DNA from 4 places in the Methylocystis sp. sgz306128 genome. Region 3 is predicted to be linked to each of the others. Evidence: predicted binding sites of a transcription regulator. Region 3 holds the regulator's gene; each other region holds the start of a gene.
The links. Region 3 encodes LexA, which represses DNA repair genes until DNA is damaged. Its sites were predicted from a motif close to TGTTCNNNNTGTGTTCNG; they were not measured.

Region 1: ssb (single-stranded DNA-binding protein) is a predicted target of LexA. The motif match lies at 2,277-2,294, and genes of this name have one in related genera.
Region 2: AC0N03_RS01015 (DNA recombination protein RmuC) is a predicted target of LexA. The motif match lies at 1,799-1,816, and genes of this name have one in related genera.
Region 4: recA (recombinase RecA) is a predicted target of LexA. The motif match lies at 3,249-3,266, and genes of this name have one in related genera.

Annotation. Positions count from the first base shown of each region.
Region 1 is NZ_JBVYWO010000001.1:748,314-752,646, reverse strand. Features, by position in the region: gene gyrA (DNA gyrase subunit A) at 1-729, opposite strand, end outside; gene AC0N03_RS03595 (MarC family protein) at 1,007-1,639, shown strand; gene ssb (single-stranded DNA-binding protein) at 1,636-2,160, opposite strand; gene AC0N03_RS03585 (dicarboxylate/amino acid:cation symporter) at 2,360-3,685, opposite strand; gene uvrA (excinuclease ABC subunit UvrA) at 3,868-4,333, shown strand, end outside.
Region 2 is NZ_JBVYWO010000001.1:221,775-226,107, forward strand. Features, by position in the region: gene recR (recombination mediator RecR) at 1-309, shown strand, start outside; gene AC0N03_RS01015 (DNA recombination protein RmuC) at 599-1,768, opposite strand; gene AC0N03_RS01020 (peptide deformylase) at 1,880-2,422, shown strand; gene fmt (methionyl-tRNA formyltransferase) at 2,422-3,345, shown strand; gene truA (tRNA pseudouridine(38-40) synthase TruA) at 3,345-4,088, shown strand; gene dapE (succinyl-diaminopimelate desuccinylase) at 4,149-4,333, opposite strand, start outside.
Region 3 is NZ_JBVYWO010000011.1:66,503-70,835, forward strand. Features, by position in the region: gene gltX (glutamate--tRNA ligase) at 1-13, opposite strand, end outside; gene AC0N03_RS14475 (ComEC/Rec2 family competence protein) at 135-2,483, shown strand; gene lexA (transcriptional repressor LexA) at 2,535-3,242, opposite strand; gene AC0N03_RS14485 (ROK family transcriptional regulator) at 3,365-4,333, opposite strand, start outside.
Region 4 is NZ_JBVYWO010000003.1:298,365-302,697, forward strand. Features, by position in the region: gene alaS (alanine--tRNA ligase) at 1-1,833, opposite strand, end outside; gene recA (recombinase RecA) at 2,001-3,086, opposite strand; gene AC0N03_RS07535 (DUF535 family protein) at 3,529-4,333, shown strand, end outside.

The sequences.
Region 1 (4,333 bases), on a different contig from region 3:
TGCCGCCGACCTGATGCCGGTATGGCCCAGAATCGCGCCGCCCGTAGGAAAATCCGGGCCGGGAATATGCTCCAGCAGACCTTCGATCGAAATTTCAGGATCGCCGATCAGCGCGATGACGCCATCGATCACCTCGCCCAGATTATGCGGCGGAATATTCGTCGCCATGCCCACGGCAATGCCGCCCGCGCCATTGACGAGCAGATTTGGATAACGCGCCGGCAAAACCGCAGGCTCACGCTCGGAGCCGTCGTAATTGGGGTTGAAGTCGACCGTATTGCTGTCGATATCCTCCAGCAGCGGCATCGCGGCCTTGGCAAGGCGCGATTCAGTATAACGCATCGCCGCGGGCGGATCGCCATCGACGGAGCCGAAATTGCCCTGCCCGTCGACAAGCGGCAGGCGCATGGAAAAATCCTGCGCCATGCGCACCAGCGCATCGTAAATCGACTGGTCGCCATGCGGATGATATTTACCGATGACATCACCGACGATACGTGCCGATTTGCGATAGGGCTTGTCCGGCGTATAGCCGTTTTCGTTCATCGAAAAGAGAATGCGCCGGTGCACCGGCTTGAGGCCGTCGCGCACATCCGGCAGAGCGCGGCTCACGATCACGCTCATGGCATAATCGAGATAGGATTTCTTCATCTCGTCGATGATGGAGATCGGGCGGATTTCGGAGCCGGTTTCGCTTGGCTTGTCGCTTTTGTCAGATGGTTCAGACAACGGTCATCATTCCTGCATATCGCTTTGAACTGGAGTTCCAGTCTCAGGCGTCAATAAACCTCAATGCCGCGCTTCTCAACCAAAATGCGCGCAATGGGAATTCAACCCTCTGAATAGCCGATTCCCCCCGGCGCGACTAGGGCGCATTGCAGCTTCTAAACAGCTAAAATCGATATGTTTTTCATTATGTTACAAAATTTTATGTCAAACGGCCGGCTTGGCGGCGATTTTGCAAAACACCGGCTGCACGCTAGGATACAGCAAACACGGAGTCGCCATGCTCGCCGATTTTCTCATTTCCGCCTGTGTCACATTGCTGGTCACGCTCGATCCGCCGGGCCTTGCGCCCATCTTTCTCTCGGTGACGCATGGCATGAACCGCCTTGAGCGCCGGCGGGTCGCCATACGCGCGTGCTTCATCGCGTTCAGCATCATGGTTTTTTTCGCAATCGGCGGCGACGCCCTCCTCAAGGCGCTTGGCATAGGCCTGCCGGCCTTCCGCATCGCCGGTGGAATGCTGCTCTTTACAATAGCTTTTGAAATGGTGTTCGAACTGCGCGCAAAGCGCAAATCGAACACGGCGGAAGTGGCGATCACCGAAGACCATATCCATAATGTCGCGGCTTTTCCGCTTGCCATTCCGCTGATGGCCGGGCCCGGCGCGATCACCGCCATTATTCTTCTTGCCGGGCGTGCCAGCGGCAGCCTGCCGCTGACTCTTATCCTTGTATCGGTGACGGCCTTGGTCATTGCCGCCTGCCTTGTGATGTTTCTGATGGCCGACAGGGTCTCCCGCTGGCTGGGAATCACCGGAAACGTGGTGCTTACCCGGCTGCTCGGCGTCATTCTGGCGGCGCTTGCCATTCAATTCGTCATTGACGGCATCCGGGCGCTGATCGTCAGCGGCTAGAAGGGAATATCATCATCGATGACGGCGGAGGTGCGGCCTGCACCGCCGGAGCCGGAGGCCGGACGGCGCTGCTCGCCGCCGCGCGATTCCATCGGCGAGGAACGCCCGAAGCTGCCGCGCTGATCGCCGGAGTAGTCTTCGCCGATCTGATCGGGCGCAGAGCCGCCGCCGCGGCTGTCCAGCAGGGTCAGTTCACCACGGAAGCGCTGCAGCACCACCTCGGTCGTATATTTCTCAACGCCCGACTGATCCGTCCATTTGCGGGTCTGAAGCGAGCCTTCAATGTAGCAGGTCGAACCCTTCTTGAGATATTGCTCGGCGATCTTTCCAAGATTTTCGTTAAAAATCACGACATTGTGCCATTCGGTGCGTTCCTTGCGCTCGCCGGTGGCCTTATCGCGCCAGGTGTCCGATGTCGCCAGGCCAAAGCTGACCACGCTCTCGCCCGAACCCATGCGCCGCACAACGGGATCCTTGCCGAGCCGCCCGATTAAAATCACCTTGTTCACACTGCCCGACATGGCATTCTCCTCTATCTTTCGACCTGCCTCAGCAGGGCCGCAACCGGCGCGACCATACTCCCGCGCGGCAGCTAATGCGCCCTCCCCGGCGGACTTGTCCACAGCCGCGTCACACAAGTTCTTATTTTGTTCCTATTGTGATCTGCGTCCTGCGTCAAGAAAAATGAGGCCGCCAATCCTGCCGGCGGCCTCGCGCATTTTAGTCTTCCGCACCCTCGGCCACAGAGATCGACGTGAGATCCACCTGCCGGGCAAGACCTTTGTCGAGTTTGGCGCGGTCCAGCTCGCCCTCCCACCAGGAGACGACGACCGTCGCGACGCCATTGCCGATGATATTGGTCAGCGCCCGGCATTCGGACATGAATTTATCGATGCCAAGCACGATGGCCATTCCCGGCACGAGTGCGGGATTGACCACAGCCAGCGTGGCGGCCAGCGTGATGAACCCTGCCCCTGTGATGCCGCTTGCGCCTTTAGATGTGAGCATGGCGACGCCGAGCACGGTAAACTGCTCACCCCATGTCAGCTGGACGCCCATGGCCTGCGCAATAAACAGCGAGGCGAGAGTCATGTAGATGTTCGTACCGTCGAGATTGAAGGAATAGCCTGTCGGCACAACAAGCCCGACAACGGATTTGGAGCAGCCCAGCCGCTCCAGCTTTTCCATCAGCGCAGGCAAGGCCGTTTCGGACGATGACGTGCCAAGGACGATCAGCAATTCTTCCTTGATGTAGGCAATGAAGCGGAAAATGCTGAAACCCGCGATACGCGCGATAATGCCAAGCACCAGCACGACAAACAAGGCCGCCGTCAGATAGAAGGTGAGAATAAGGAAGCCGAGGCTGGCGAGCGATTGCGGGCCATATTTGCCAACGGTGAAGCACATGGCGCCGAACGCGCCGAGCGGCGCGGCTTTCATGATGATGGCGACGACCCCGAAGACAGCGTGAGACATCTCCTCGACGAAACTGCGCAGCGACCGCCCCTTTTCACCCGCATACATCAGGGCAAAGCCGAACAGCACCGAAATCAGCAGCACCTGCAGAATATCGCCCTTGGCAAAAGCGCCGATCACCGAATCCGGTATGATGTTGAGAATAAAATGGACACTGCTCTGCTCGCCAGCCTGCTTGGCAAAGCCCGCCACGGCGGCGGCATCGGGCGCCTTTCCGGAAAATCCGGCGCCCGGCTGAACCACATTGCCGATGACAAGGCCGATAAGCAGAGCAAAGGTCGAGACAACCTCGAAATAGAGAATGGCCTTGCCGCCGACGCGGCCCACCTTCTTGGCGTCGCTCACGCCGGCGATGCCCGAAACAACCGTGCAGAAAATGATAAGCTCGATCATCATCTTGATGAGCTTGACAAAGCCGTCGCCCAGCGCCTTTATCCAGGGGCTCGTGGCGATGCCCGGAAACAGCCAGCCCACCAGCGCTCCCAGCACCAGCGCCGTCAGAACCTGTACATAGAGCGTTTTATAAAGAGGTTTGGGCGCGGATCGCGCCGGATTGGTTTTTTGCGCCATTTTCTCCCTCCACGTAAGGTCACAGAACCTTCCTGAACAACGACACGAACCTATTAGAATGACCAATCACCCGATTCACAAGGCAGCCATGCGGCGAATATCAAATTTATTTGTGCTGCCTACGGTGGCGCTGCTGAAAAATCGGATTAGATATGGCGAGTAATAAGGCTGAATTCTTACCCATGACCATTTCAAAACTGAATCCAAAGTCCCGCAAGGAGCAGGATCCCGCCGAGCGTCTGTTCCGCGATGTCGATCCGCATTCCATTGTTGTGCGCGGGGCGCGCGAGCATAATCTCAAGAACATTGATCTCAAGATCCCTCGCGACAAGCTGGTGGTATTCACCGGGCTCTCGGGTTCGGGCAAAAGCTCGCTGGCCTTCGACACGATCTATGCCGAGGGCCAGCGCCGCTATGTTGAGAGCCTCTCCGCCTATGCCCGCCAGTTTCTCGAAATGATGCAGAAGCCGGATGTCGACCAGATCGACGGTCTTTCGCCGGCCATTTCCATCGAACAGAAAACCACTTCGAAAAACCCGCGCTCCACGGTTGGGACGGTCACTGAAATCCACGATTACATGCGCCTGCTCTGGGCGCGTGTCGGCATTCCCTATTCGCCGGCGACCGGCCTGCCCATTGAAAGCCAGA
Region 2 (4,333 bases), on a different contig from region 3:
CGCGCCAAGGTGGTGAGCGGGCAATATCATGTGCTTGGCGGCACACTTTCCCCTCTTGATGGCGTCGGCCCTAAAGACCTTAATCTCGATACATTGCGCGCCCGTGTGCACAATGGCGTGCGTGAGGTCATTCTGGCGGTCAATGCCACTGTCGATGGTCAGACGACAGCGCATTATATCACTGAACTGCTGAAGGATTCCGGCGCGAAAATATCGCGGCTCGCACATGGCGTGCCGGTGGGCGGCGAACTGGATTATCTTGACGAAGGAACTCTGGCTGCGGCCATGCGCCAGCGCGCGCCGTTCTAGGCCGGGTTCCGTTCGGGCTGCAACGTTGCGGGCCTTTGTCGCACCCTGAGCCTCAGCACCTCACCCTGAGTTTGTCGAAGGGTGATATACTTCGTGCAATTATCTCTTTACGCTTTTCTGTTTTCGAAAGCGTCTTGGCCGGGCTTGACCCCTGCCATCCACGTGGATACGCGGGTCACGCCCGCGCATGACGGTCTGTTCTGGTGGGCAGCGATCCTTCGACAAGCTCAGGATGAGGGCAGGTTCAGGTTGAGGGGTTTGATGCCCGGATCACGCCTGTCCGCACCCGTCATGTGGACGCGGCCGAGGTGCGATAGGCTCCGACAATGGCGGGAGCGGCAGGCGGTTCGTCAAATTCCAGCGAATCTATGCGCTCGCCGCGCTTGACGATCTTGTCGGCCGATACCGAAACATCGTTCAGATCCCGCTGTGCCTGACCAAAATGCGTCTCCAGTTTGCCCACACGATCGCGCAGACGAACCACGTCCTCCAGCAGAACGCGGACTTCCTTCTGGATGAGGTGAGCCTGTTCGCGCATCTGGCTGTCCCGGACGATGGATTGCATCACCTGCACCGCCAGCATGAGCAGCGAGGGAGAAACAATGATGATCCTCGCTTTATAGGCTTTTTGCACCATATCTTCGAAATGCTCATTGAGATCGGCGTAAATCGACTCGGACGGCACGAAGAGGATGGCGAGGTCCTGCGTTTCGTCGGTGATGAAATATTTTTCGGATATATCCTTGATATGCTTGCCAAAATCTGTACGCACGCGGGCGCTGGCCGCGCGGCGGGCGTCCTCGGTGACCGCATCCTTCAATGCAGAAAACGCCTCCAGAGGGAATTTGGCGTCCACCACCAGCCCGCGCGTGTCGGTGGGCAGGCGGATCAGGCAATCGGGCCGCGTGCCGTTGGAAAGGCTGGCCTGAAACTCGTAGGAGCCTTGCGGCAAGCCGTCACGGACTATGGCTTCCATCCGCCCCTGTCCGAATGCGCCGCGTGTCTGCTTGTTGGCGAGAATGTCCTTGAGGCTGACCACTTCCTGCGTCAGTCCCATCAGGCGGGCCTGCGCCGCATCGATCACGGCAAGGCGCTCGTTGAGCTTGGTGAGATTGTCGCCCGTGGTCTTGCTGGAGGCTTCCATGTTCTGGCCGAGGCGGTGGCTCACAGAATCCAGCCGCTCGCCGACATGTTTGGCCAGTTCCTGCTGGCGGGAACTGATCACTTCCGCCATGGTCTGCACGCGTCCGGTCAGTTCGGCGTTGACCCGCATCAGGGCCGCCATTTTCTCGTCCAGTTCGCGCTGCCGGGTGCTTTCCGTCTCCACCTGTTCGCGGTTTTGCCGCGCCGTCCGTGCCAGCACGACGGCAATGGCCGCCATGAGGCCGAGCAGGGCGGTCATGGCGAGACCGAAAAGATTGACGGGAACGGAGCCGAGGAAAAAAAGCGTCTGGTTCATCGCGCCACTCTATGCTGATTCGGCTTGCAATTGAACAAAAACAGAACGCAGCGCGAAATATTTGACCTTGACCGCTGGCATGATTATCTGATGCCGAAAAGGAAAAGATTCATGGCTCTGCGCCCCATCGTCATTCTGCCCGACACCCGCCTTCGTCTCGTCTCCGAACCGATAAGCCTGTTCGATGCGCAATTGAAGCGCCTGACCGAAGACATGTTTGAAACCATGTACGAAGCGCCCGGAATCGGTCTTGCTGCAGTGCAGATCGGCGTGATGCAGCGTGTGCTCACCATGGATATCGCCCGCAAGGAAGATCCGCCGCAGCCTATGGCGCTGATCAATCCCGAGGTGATCTGGGCCTCCGAGGAAAAATCCGTCTATGAGGAGGGCTGTCTGTCGATTCCTGATTTTTATGAGGAAGTCGAGCGCCCGGCCGCCGTGCGCGTGAGATATCAGGATGTGACCGGCGCCACACGGGAAGTGCAGGCCGAGGGGCTGCTCGCCACCTGCGTGCAGCATGAGATCGACCACCTCAACGGCAAGCTGTTCATTGACTATATCTCGCGGCTCAAGCGCGAGCGGGTGATCAAAAAATTCGCCAAGGCGGCGCGGCGCGAGGCTGATGCGCCGCCGCAACCGGGCGAGATGGGCTGATGCGCGTCATTTTCATGGGCACGCCGGATTTCGCCGTGCCCAGCCTCTCGGCATTGATCGCGCAGGGCCACGAAATCGTCGCCGTATATACGCGTGCGCCCAAGGCGGCGGGCCGCGGCATGGAAATGCGGCTCTCGCCGGTGCATGTTCTGGCTGAAAAATTCTCTATTCCCGTATTCACGCCCAAAAGTCTGCGCGGGGAAGAGGCTGCAGAGGCCTTCCGGGCTCTCGAGGCTGATGTCGCGATAGTCGTGGCCTATGGGCTGCTGCTGCCAAAGGAAATTCTCACCGCGCCGAAATATGGCTGTCTCAATCTGCATGGCTCCTTGTTGCCGCGCTGGCGCGGGGCGGCGCCGATCCAGCGCGCGCTGATGGCCGGCGATGCCGCAACGGGCGTCATGGTGATGCAGATGGACGAGGGGCTGGATACCGGCCCTGTCGGGCTTGCGGAGCGCATTCCTCTGCCGCCGGATATGACGGCGGGCGAGCTGCATGACAAGATGGCCCTTGTCGGGGCTGATCTGCTGGTGCGTGCGCTTGCCGCGCTTGAGCGCGGTGCGCTGCAATTCACGCCGCAACCGGCGGATGGGGTGGTTTATGCCGCGAAAATCGACAAGGCCGAAAGCCGTCTGGACTGGCGGCGCAGCGCGCGCGAACTGCATAATCATGTGCGGGGATTGTCGCCTTTTCCGGGAGGCTTTTTCGAAGCCGATTTCGGCCGGGGGCCGGAGCGGGTCAAGGTGCTCAGGGCGCGTCCCGCTGAGGGCTCCGGCGAACCGGGTCAGGTGCTGCATGATCTGGTCATTGCCTGTGGCGAAGGCGCGCTGGAACTGCTCGTGGTGCAGCGCGCCGGCAAGGGGCCGCTCGGCGCAGAAGATTTCCTGCGCGGGCAGCACCTGCCTGCCCGGCTGACGCTCGTCTGATGCCGCGCTTCAAGCTCACGATCGAATATGACGGACGCGCCTTCTGCGGGTGGCAGCGGCAGGCCAATGGCCTTGGCGTACAGCAGACCATCGAGGAGGCGATCCAAAAATTCACCGGCGAGACCGTGCAGATTCAGGGCGCCGGGCGCACGGATGCCGGTGTTCATGCCTTGGCGCAGGTCGCGCATGTCGATCTGCAGAAAAACTGGCGCGTTGATGTTGTACGTGACGCAATGAACGCTCATATGCGCACCCATCGCATAGCCGTGCTGCGCGCCGAACGCGTGCCCGAGACGTTCGAGGCGCGGTTTTCCGCGATAAAACGCCATTATATTTACCGGATACTCAACCGCCGCGCGCCGGCGGTGCTCGAACATGGCTATGTATGGCACATCGCCCGCCGCCTCGATGCCGGTCTTATGCACGAGGCGGCGCAGCGTCTCACCGGCAGGCATGACTTTTCCACCTTCCGCGACTCCGAATGTCAGGCGAACAGCCCGGTGCGTACGCTGGACCGGTTCGATGTCACTTCGGCGGGCGATCTGATCGAGATCAGGGTGTCGGCATTGTCGTTTCTGCACCGTCAGGTGCGCTCCATGGTGGGCAGCCTTGAACATGTCGGCTCCGGCAAATGGAGCGAGCAGGATCTTGTCAATGCGCTTGAGGCGCGCGACCGCGCACGTTGTGGGCAGGTGGCTCCCGCCGATGGGCTTTATCTCGCGGGTGTTGATTATCCGTCATAAGGCGGCCCGCGAGATGAGCGGGGCTTGTTTCATGCGGGCAGGTGCAGCGTCGGGCGCCCGTCAGGCGAAATAACGCTCCAGCACGCGCTGGTAGATCCGCGTCAGCGCCTCCACATCGGCGATGCGCACATGCTCGTCCACGGCGTGCATGGTTTTGCCCACAAGACCAAATTCCACCACTTCGCAGTAATTCTTGATGAAACGCGCATCCGAAGTGCCGCCGCTGGTCGAGAGAACCGGCATCT
Region 3 (4,333 bases):
CGGGACGTGACATTGAAAGTTCCAATTGGCAGAATGGAGACTGAACGCCGCGAGCGCGCCAGCCTGCTGTTGCTAAATAGGTTCGGGCATGGTGTTAACATGACATTTGGCTAAGTAAAGAGGTGATCGCCATCGTGAGCCACGGCAATCGGACGCAGAGTGCTTTGTTGAGCGGCTACCGCGCCCGATATAGCATCGGATTGGCGCTTGCGGCCAGAATGCGTCGTCTGCTGGAGACATATCAGGCCGCTTGGGCTGTCGAATGCGCCGAACGGCGGCTTTTCCTCTGGCTTCCAGTTGCGGCGGGCGCCGGTGTCCTGCTCTATCTTTCGGCCGAACAGGAGCCATCGCTGGTGTTCGTGTTCGCGCTGTGCCTGCTTGCAGCGGGCGGCGCCTATCTGGCGCGCAGGAAGCGGGCGTTATTCGCCGTATTCATGATGGCATTTGCGCTCTGGGCAGGCTTTTTCAGTGCGGGATGGCGCACGGCGCGTGTGGCCGCCCCCGTCATCGATCATATCCGGATCATGGATGTCGAAGGCATGGTCGAAACATTCGACAGGCGCGCGGATGGAGCGCGCTTTGTCTTGCGGGTGGGCCTTGCCGTGGGCAGCGATGGGAAAGTGATGGATTATTCGGGGCATCCGCTGCGCATTCGCTTGTCCACGCGCGGCCCGGCAGATTTTGCTGCGGGTGATCATGTGCGTGTGCGTGCGCGGATCCTGCCGCCTTCGCAACCGAGCATACCCGGCGGCTATAGTTTTGCACGCGATGCTTATTTTTCCGGCCTCGGCGCTGTTGGTTCTGCCCTGGGACCTGTAACCCGTATCGCTGAACGCGGCCAGCTTGGTTGGCGCGATTGGTTTTGGACCGGAATCGATCACATCCGTGACCGGCTGGCGGAACGCGTAAGCGCCAGCATCGGCGGGCAGGAGGGCGCGATTGCGGCCGCTATGGTGACGGGCAAGCGAATGCTGCTCAACGCCGATTCGCTTGAGCTTATCCGGCAGGCGGGCATATTCCACATCATCACCATTTCCGGCATTCAGATGACGCTTGTCGCGGGCATAATATTCTGGCTTTCCCGCCGCCTGCTGGCGCAATCCGAATATATGGCGTTGCATCTTCCCATCAAAAAGCTGGCGGCAATCATCGCAATCATCGCCTCTGCGTTCTATGATCTCGGTACCGGCTCACGCGTTGGCACGGAGCGCGCGCTGCTGATGACGATCATCATGCTTTGCGCCATTTTGTGTAACAGGTCGGCGCTGACGATGCGAAATCTCGCGCTTGCCGTGCTGGTTGTGATTGCTTTAGAGCCCGAAGTGCTGACAGGAGCGAGCTTCCAGCTTTCTTTTGCCGCAGTGGCGGCTCTTGTTGCGGTGCATGAGCAGCGTCAAACCCGGACGGCTTCGCTGATCGATAATGTTCAGAACGGTCTTGTCACGCAAGGCAATCCGCGCGCAGTTGGTTTTATTGGAGTGTTCCAGCGCAGTTTCAGGAAAGTGTTGTATCTTCTTCTGGCCACGGTCTGCGCGACATCGGCAACGGCCTCGTTCATGGCTGCGGATTTTCACGAACTGAGCCCCTATGTTGCGATCGGTAATCCGCTGACCATGGCGATCATCGAATTTTTTGCGGTGCCAGCCGCGCTGATCGGCACTTTGCTTTATCCTCTGGGTCTGGACGGGCTGGTCTGGACCTATCTCGGCCTTGGCATCAGGCTCGTTCTGGCTATGGCGCGTGTCATTGCGTCCTTGCCCGGCGCTTCCCTTCATGTTCACGCCTTCGCCGGATGGGCGCTGCCTTTTCTGACACTGGCGATCCTGAACATGGTGATATGGCGAACCTGGGCTCTTCGGCTGCTCGCATTGCCATGCGCTATCGCTGGCCTGTGCGGCGCGGTTATGGGTGCGCCGTTTGACATCATTGTGCCGCCCTCCGGCGATTTTATTGCTGTGCGGCAGGCCGACGGACGGCTTACGATTGCCGGGCGGCATGTCAGCGAATTTGCCGCGAACCAGTGGCTCACGGCGGATGCCGACGGACGCGCGGCCTCCGACGCGATGAGTTCGAGCCAGTCCTGCGATGAGCTTGGCTGTGTCATGCCGATGGGGAATGACAAGTTTGTTTCAATTGTTTACCGGGCTGAGGCGTTCGCGGAAGACTGCCAGCGTGCCGCCCTGATCGTATCGCCGCTTGTTGCGCCACCCGATTGCGCCGCCAGCCAGATATTTGACCGCAACCGCCTGGCCATGTCCGGAGCAGCTACCCTCTCGCTGCCGGGGTTGCAGCTTGTTGCTTCTGAGCGGGGGATAACAACGGACAGGCCCTGGCTGCCGAAAATACGCGCATCAACGAAGCCGCATGTTCCAGCGCCTGCAGTCGAAGCCAATGACCAGACCAGCGAAGCCGTAAAGCCGGAAGATGCTTTGTCTTTGGCTGATCCGGCTTCTGACGATTCAGCCATTGAGCTCTCGCCATAGCCAACGGCCCGGTGATGCCGTCGGCATGCCAGTTCAGTGCGAACACGCGCCTCAGTACCGCCGCATCAGACTGATCAGCTTGCCCTGAATATTCACGCGGTCCTGCGAGAAGATCCGTGTTTCATAAGCCGGATTGGCGGCTTCCAGCGCGATCGAGGCACCGCGTTTGCGCAACCGCTTCAGAGTGGCTTCTTCGTCATCGATCAGCGCGACGATGATGTCGCCCGTATCGGCGCTGTCCTGCCGCCGGATCAACACCGTGTCGCCGTCAAGAATGCCCGCATCGATCATCGAATCGCCGCGAACCTCCAGCGCGAAGAATTCGCCCTTGCCCAATATTTCCGGCGGCACTGAAATGGTCGCCATGCGCGACTGAATCGCCGATATCGGCGTACCTGCCGCGATACGGCCCATGACGGGAACGGCAATCGTCTGCTGTACATCATCCGGCTGGCTCTGGACCGGAGTCTGGCGAACCTTGCCAAGATTACCCTCGATAACGCTCGGAGAGAATTTCTGCCCGCGCGCCGAAGCAGGCATGGACGACTCTGGCAGACGCAGGATTTCCAGCGCCCGGGCGCGGTTGGGCAACCTTCGGATGAATCCGCGCTCTTCCAGAGCCATGATCAGCCTGTGGATGCCTGATTTGGAGCGCAGATCCAGCGCTTCCTTCATTTCCTCGAAGGAAGGCGGTACACCCGTTTCCTTCAGCCGTTCATGAATAAATCGCAAAAGATCGCTTTGTTTTTTTGTGAGCATTTAACCGACCCGCTTAACATTGTCTGGTACAGAACCAAATCAAACCGTGAACATATCATAAAGGTTCATTTTGTGTTCTGCAAGTGCGGGTAGAAAAGCATCGAAATATTAATGCAAATATTTCAGGATTCGCTCAGCTTGAACAGAACAGAACGATCGCGCGTGAAATTCTCCAGAAACGGCAGAGAAGCGCCGCCGATTGCACGGGCCTGAACACCGACAGTCCCTTCCACGACCAAAAATGGCGCCGTACCCTGCAAGTCGAAACTTTTGATGTTCTCATTGGTCAGGGCAAGGATGCGCTGGCGCACCCATGCAGGCACAGCCCCATCGATGACAGCGGCGTCGAAATCTATGATCGCGACGGCGGAGACGATGGCATGGGCGAGAGCCCGGGATGTGTCCTTCATCCAATCTTCCAGCACGTCGCCAAAGCTTTCCCAGTTTTCCGGCGTCATCCACACGGGGGAGGGATCAATGCCCGCCTCGCGCAATCGGTTTTCGAGAACATAGGTCGAGGCGTGACGGATGATCTGCTGGTTTTCCCAGCCGCTTTCGGTTTTAACGGCGATCGGCATCGGTCCTATGGCGCCCGCATAGCCGGTTCGTCCCTGATAGAGATTGCCGTCGAGCACGATGCCGCCGCCGATGAACGAACCGATGAAAAAATAAACGTAGGAATGGTAGGTCCAGCCGCGTCCGAACGTGAGTTCCGCGGCGCAGGCGGCCGTGGCATCATTGCAATGGCTTACGGGCCACTTGCAGAATGCGGCGACTTCTTTTGCAATGTCGAAATTGCGCCAACGGTCGAGAATATCGCGCGGGGCGGCAACCTCCGTCTCCCAGTTCCATAATTCGAACGGCGCCGCGATCCCAAGCCCCGCTATGCGCTCGATCTGCGCGGCTGTCATGGTCTCGTCGAGTTCGGCGAGATTCGCGCGCACGAATTCCAGCACATCGGAGGGCAGGGGGAATTTGTAGGTCAGCCTTTTGCGCAGCAGGACATCGCCGACGAAATTGATCACGACGAAATCGGAAGTGCGGCGGCCTACCTTGAGGCCGAGCGAGAACGCGCCTTCGGGCTTGAGACG
Region 4 (4,333 bases), on a different contig from region 3:
TTCGGCAAGCTCTTCATCCGTGATGGGCTTCGGATGAGCGAAATCGAAGCGAAGACGATCCGACGAGACAAGCGAACCCTTTTGCGCAACATGATCGCCCAGTGTCTGCCGCAAAGCTTCATGCAGAAGATGGGTCGCCGAATGGTGCGCGCGAATGCGGCTGCGCCGCTGCGAGTCAACGAGAAGCTCCACGGCATGGCCATTTCTGGCCGCGCCCCTGACCATCTCGCCTTCATGAACGAACACATCGCCCAGTTTCTTGACCGTCTGATCAACACGGAACGTAAAATCCGCATTGCGGATCACGCCGCTGTCGCCAACCTGCCCGCCGGATTCGCCATAAAACGGCGTTTGATTGACGATAATCTGGCCCTTTTCACCGGTGGCGAGCTGCTCAACAACCACGCCATCGCGAACAAGCGCGCAAACAACGCCCTCGGCCTGCTCTGTCTCATATCCCAGAAACTCGGTCGCGCCATGCGTCTCGCGCACGCCAAACCAGACAGCCTCGGTTGCCGCCTCGCCAGAACCCGCCCAGGCCTTGCGCGCGGCGGCCTTCTGCTGTGCCATGGCGGCCGAAAAGCCATCCGTATCCACGCCGATGTCGCGGGCGCGCAGAGCATCCTGCGTCAGGTCAAGCGGGAAACCGTAAGTGTCGTAAAGCTTGAATGCGACCTCGCCGGGCAATTGCTGGCCGGCAACAAGGCCGCGGCTTTCATCATCAAGTATGGCAAGGCCGCGTGCCAGCGTCGTGCGGAACCGCGTTTCCTCGAGCTGCAACGTCTCGGCGATCAGGGCCTCGTTGCGCACAAGTTCGGGATAGGCCTGCCCCATTTCCCGCACCAGAGCGGGCACAAGGCGCCACATCAGCGGTTCTTTGCAGCCGATCAGCTGCGCATGACGCATGGCGCGGCGCATGATACGCCGCAGCACATAACCACGTCCTTCGTTGGAGGGCAGAACGCCATCCGCCACCAGAAAACACGATGCACGCAGGTGATCAGCAATGACGCGGTGGGAAACCTTGTGCACGCCCTCGGCATCGACATTGGAGGCTTCGGCGCTGGCGCGGATGAGCGCACGCATCATATCGGTGGCGTAATTGTCGTGCGTGCCCTGCAATATGGCCGAAATCCGTTCAAGCCCCATGCCTGTATCGATGGACGGCTTCGGCAGGCCGATACGCTCCCCGCCCGCCAGCGTTTCAAATTGCATGAACACGAGATTCCAGATCTCGATGAAGCGGTCTCCATCCTGATCCGGCGAGCCGGGAGGCCCACCGGGAATTTTGTCGCCATGATCGAAGAAAATCTCAGAACATGGGCCGCAAGGTCCTGTATCGCCCATGGCCCAGAAATTGTCTGATGTCGGAATCCGGATGATCCGGGAATCGGGCAGACCGGCAATCTTTCGCCAAAGGTCGAAGGCCTCGTCGTCGGTGTGGTAGACGGTCACCATCAACCGCTCTTTTGGCAGCCCATACACTTTGGTAACCAGATTCCATGCCAGCTCTATCGCAAGCGGCTTGAAATAGTCTCCAAACGAGAAATTGCCGAGCATTTCAAAAAATGTGTGATGCCGGGCCGTATAGCCGACATTATCGAGATCGTTATGCTTACCGCCGGCCCGCACACATTTTTGCGCGGTCGCCGCGCGCACGTAGGGGCGTTTCTCGGCGCCGGTAAACACATTCTTGAACTGCACCATGCCGGCATTGGTGAACATCAAGGTCGGGTCATTGCGCGGCACAAGAGAGCTGGATGGCACTATTTCATGGCCATTTCTGGCAAAATAATCCAGAAACGTCGAACGTATTTCATTCACACTGCTCATTGCTGCACTCTGCTCTCTCTTCACCCTGCCCAAGGCGACAAACTTCTGTCTGACAAATCCTTTTTGACATTTTTTCAATCAAAAAGGCCCAGGCTTGAAAACCCGAACCTTTTTTAAACACAGCTCTCGTCTCTGTCGAGAAAAACCAAAGATCGCCGGTACCGGCGCTATTCCGCCCCGTCTCCGGCATCGACGGAAGACGGATCGATATTGTCCAGAATACGATCCGCGATCAACCCGGCATTTTCCCTGATCGAACGCTCGATCTTACCGGCTATATCGGGGTTTTCGCGCAGGAAGGTTTTCGCATTCTCGCGCCCCTGCCCGAGCCGCTGGCTGTCATAAGAGAACCAGGAACCCGATTTCTCCACCACGCCTGCCTTGACGCCAAGATCGATCAGTTCGCCGCTCTTGGAAATGCCTTCGCCATACATGATGTCGAATTCAACCTGCTTGAATGGCGGCGCGACCTTGTTCTTGACAACTTTGACACGGGTCTGATTGCCGACGACCTCTTCACGATCCTTCAGCGAACCGATGCGGCGGATATCGAGGCGCACCGAAGCATAGAATTTCAGCGCATTGCCGCCCGTTGTTGTCTCGGGCGAGCCGTACATGACACCGATCTTCATGCGGATCTGGTTGATGAAGATCACCATCGTATTGGACCGCGAAATCGAGGCCGTCAGCTTGCGCAGGGCCTGACTCATCAAGCGGGCCTGCAGGCCGGGCTGCACATCGCCCATCTCGCCTTCAATTTCGGCACGCGGCGTCAGCGCCGCAACCGAATCAACAACAAGCACATCCACGGCGCCGGAACGCACCAGCGTATCCGTGATCTCGAGCGCCTGCTCGCCCGTATCCGGCTGTGAAATCAGCAAATCTTCAAGATTTACACCGAGCTTGCGCGCATAAACTGGGTCAAGCGCATGTTCCGCATCAACAAAAGCGCAGACGCCACCCGACTTTTGCGCCTCGGCGATCACATGCAGAGTCAGCGTGGTCTTGCCCGATGACTCGGGACCGTAAATTTCAATTACCCGCCCGCGCGGCAGCCCGCCCACGCCCAGGGCGATATCAAGGCCGATCGACCCTGTGGATATGGTTTCAATTTCAACAGCCTTCTGGTTTTTACCCAGACGCATGATCGAGCCTTTGCCAAAGGCGCGTTCTATCTGCGAGAGAGCGGCATCGAGAGCTTTGGTCTTGTCCACGGACGATCCTTCAACGAGGCGGAGATTCGCTTGAGTCATATTTGTCCCCTTGTCGCACGAGAGTCTTGAAAGACGCAACGGCTTCGTGCACGCGTATGGCATCTTTACGCAAGGCAATTGCATGAAGCCCCTTGGTTTACTGTAAAGCTGCATGCAAATGCCTTGCGTGAAACAAATGTATCTGTTTTGTTCTTTTTCGCAAGTTCTTTTTTTGTTCCGCTTTACATTCACAACAGCGCCGAGGCATTACCGCTCCGCGATCCCTGAGATACATTGTCCGCGCAACATGAAAATACGGACGGAAATCAAGCACCATGCGCTGCTTGTTAAGTTTGACGTAAGGTGAATATCTTAAGCTGCACAGCAATGTTGGCGCGGGTGATGCGAAGTTTGATCGATCAGAACAGAGAGATTGAATTCCTTTGCTGCAGGCGCTAGACGCTTTTTTTAATTATTGCATTCCCCGGTTTCAGCACTCCGCATGTTTACGATTTCCCGTTACGTCTCGCCTGTCTTTCAGCGCATGGGGCCGCGCAGAGCTTTGGCTTTTCTGGGCCGCTCGCTGCTCAACAGGGCTGTTGTTTCAGATTGGATCGCCTTTCTCGAAAAATATAGCGCTGCGCATGATCTTGGCGCGCCGCCGCTCGATCTTGTCCGGAAATCGCTTTCCACTTATTTTCTGAGGCAGAATTCATCGCAACAAGCCTATCGCCTGCTCGTCACGCATTTTGAGATGATGAAGGATGTCCTTGACCAGCACGCGCTGAAGGCGCTGTGGACGACGGGTGAATGCAGCCTTGGCCATGCCGCAGGCCGCGCATTGCGCTATGAGGTCAGGCTGAGCCGGTCCGAACTGTCTGGCGCGCGGCACGAGGGCGAGCTGACGCTGGCGCTGCACATGGACGGTTTTCCCCACGCGCTTTGCCGGCTGACCTTCAATTTTGTCAGAGACCCCGCCTTCGGCAATACATTGGCGATCGGCGGCATGCAGGGACCGCCCTACGCCAATGGCAAGGAGGCCATCATCCGCGCAACACGCGACCTTGGCGGCTTGCGGCCGAAGGACGCGCTGCTGCTGGTGCTGCAATCCATGGCGCACCGACTCGCCAGCCAGCATATTTTCGCCGTGAGCAACAGTAAACACGTGCTCAGCGGCCCGTGGACCGGCCGCAGCGCCCAAATCAGGGCCGATTATGATTCTTACTGGCTGGAGCGCGGCGGTCTGGCCAGCGGCGCCTTCGGTTTCGTTCTGCCCGTGCCGCAGCCCGCGGCAGCGCGGGCAACAG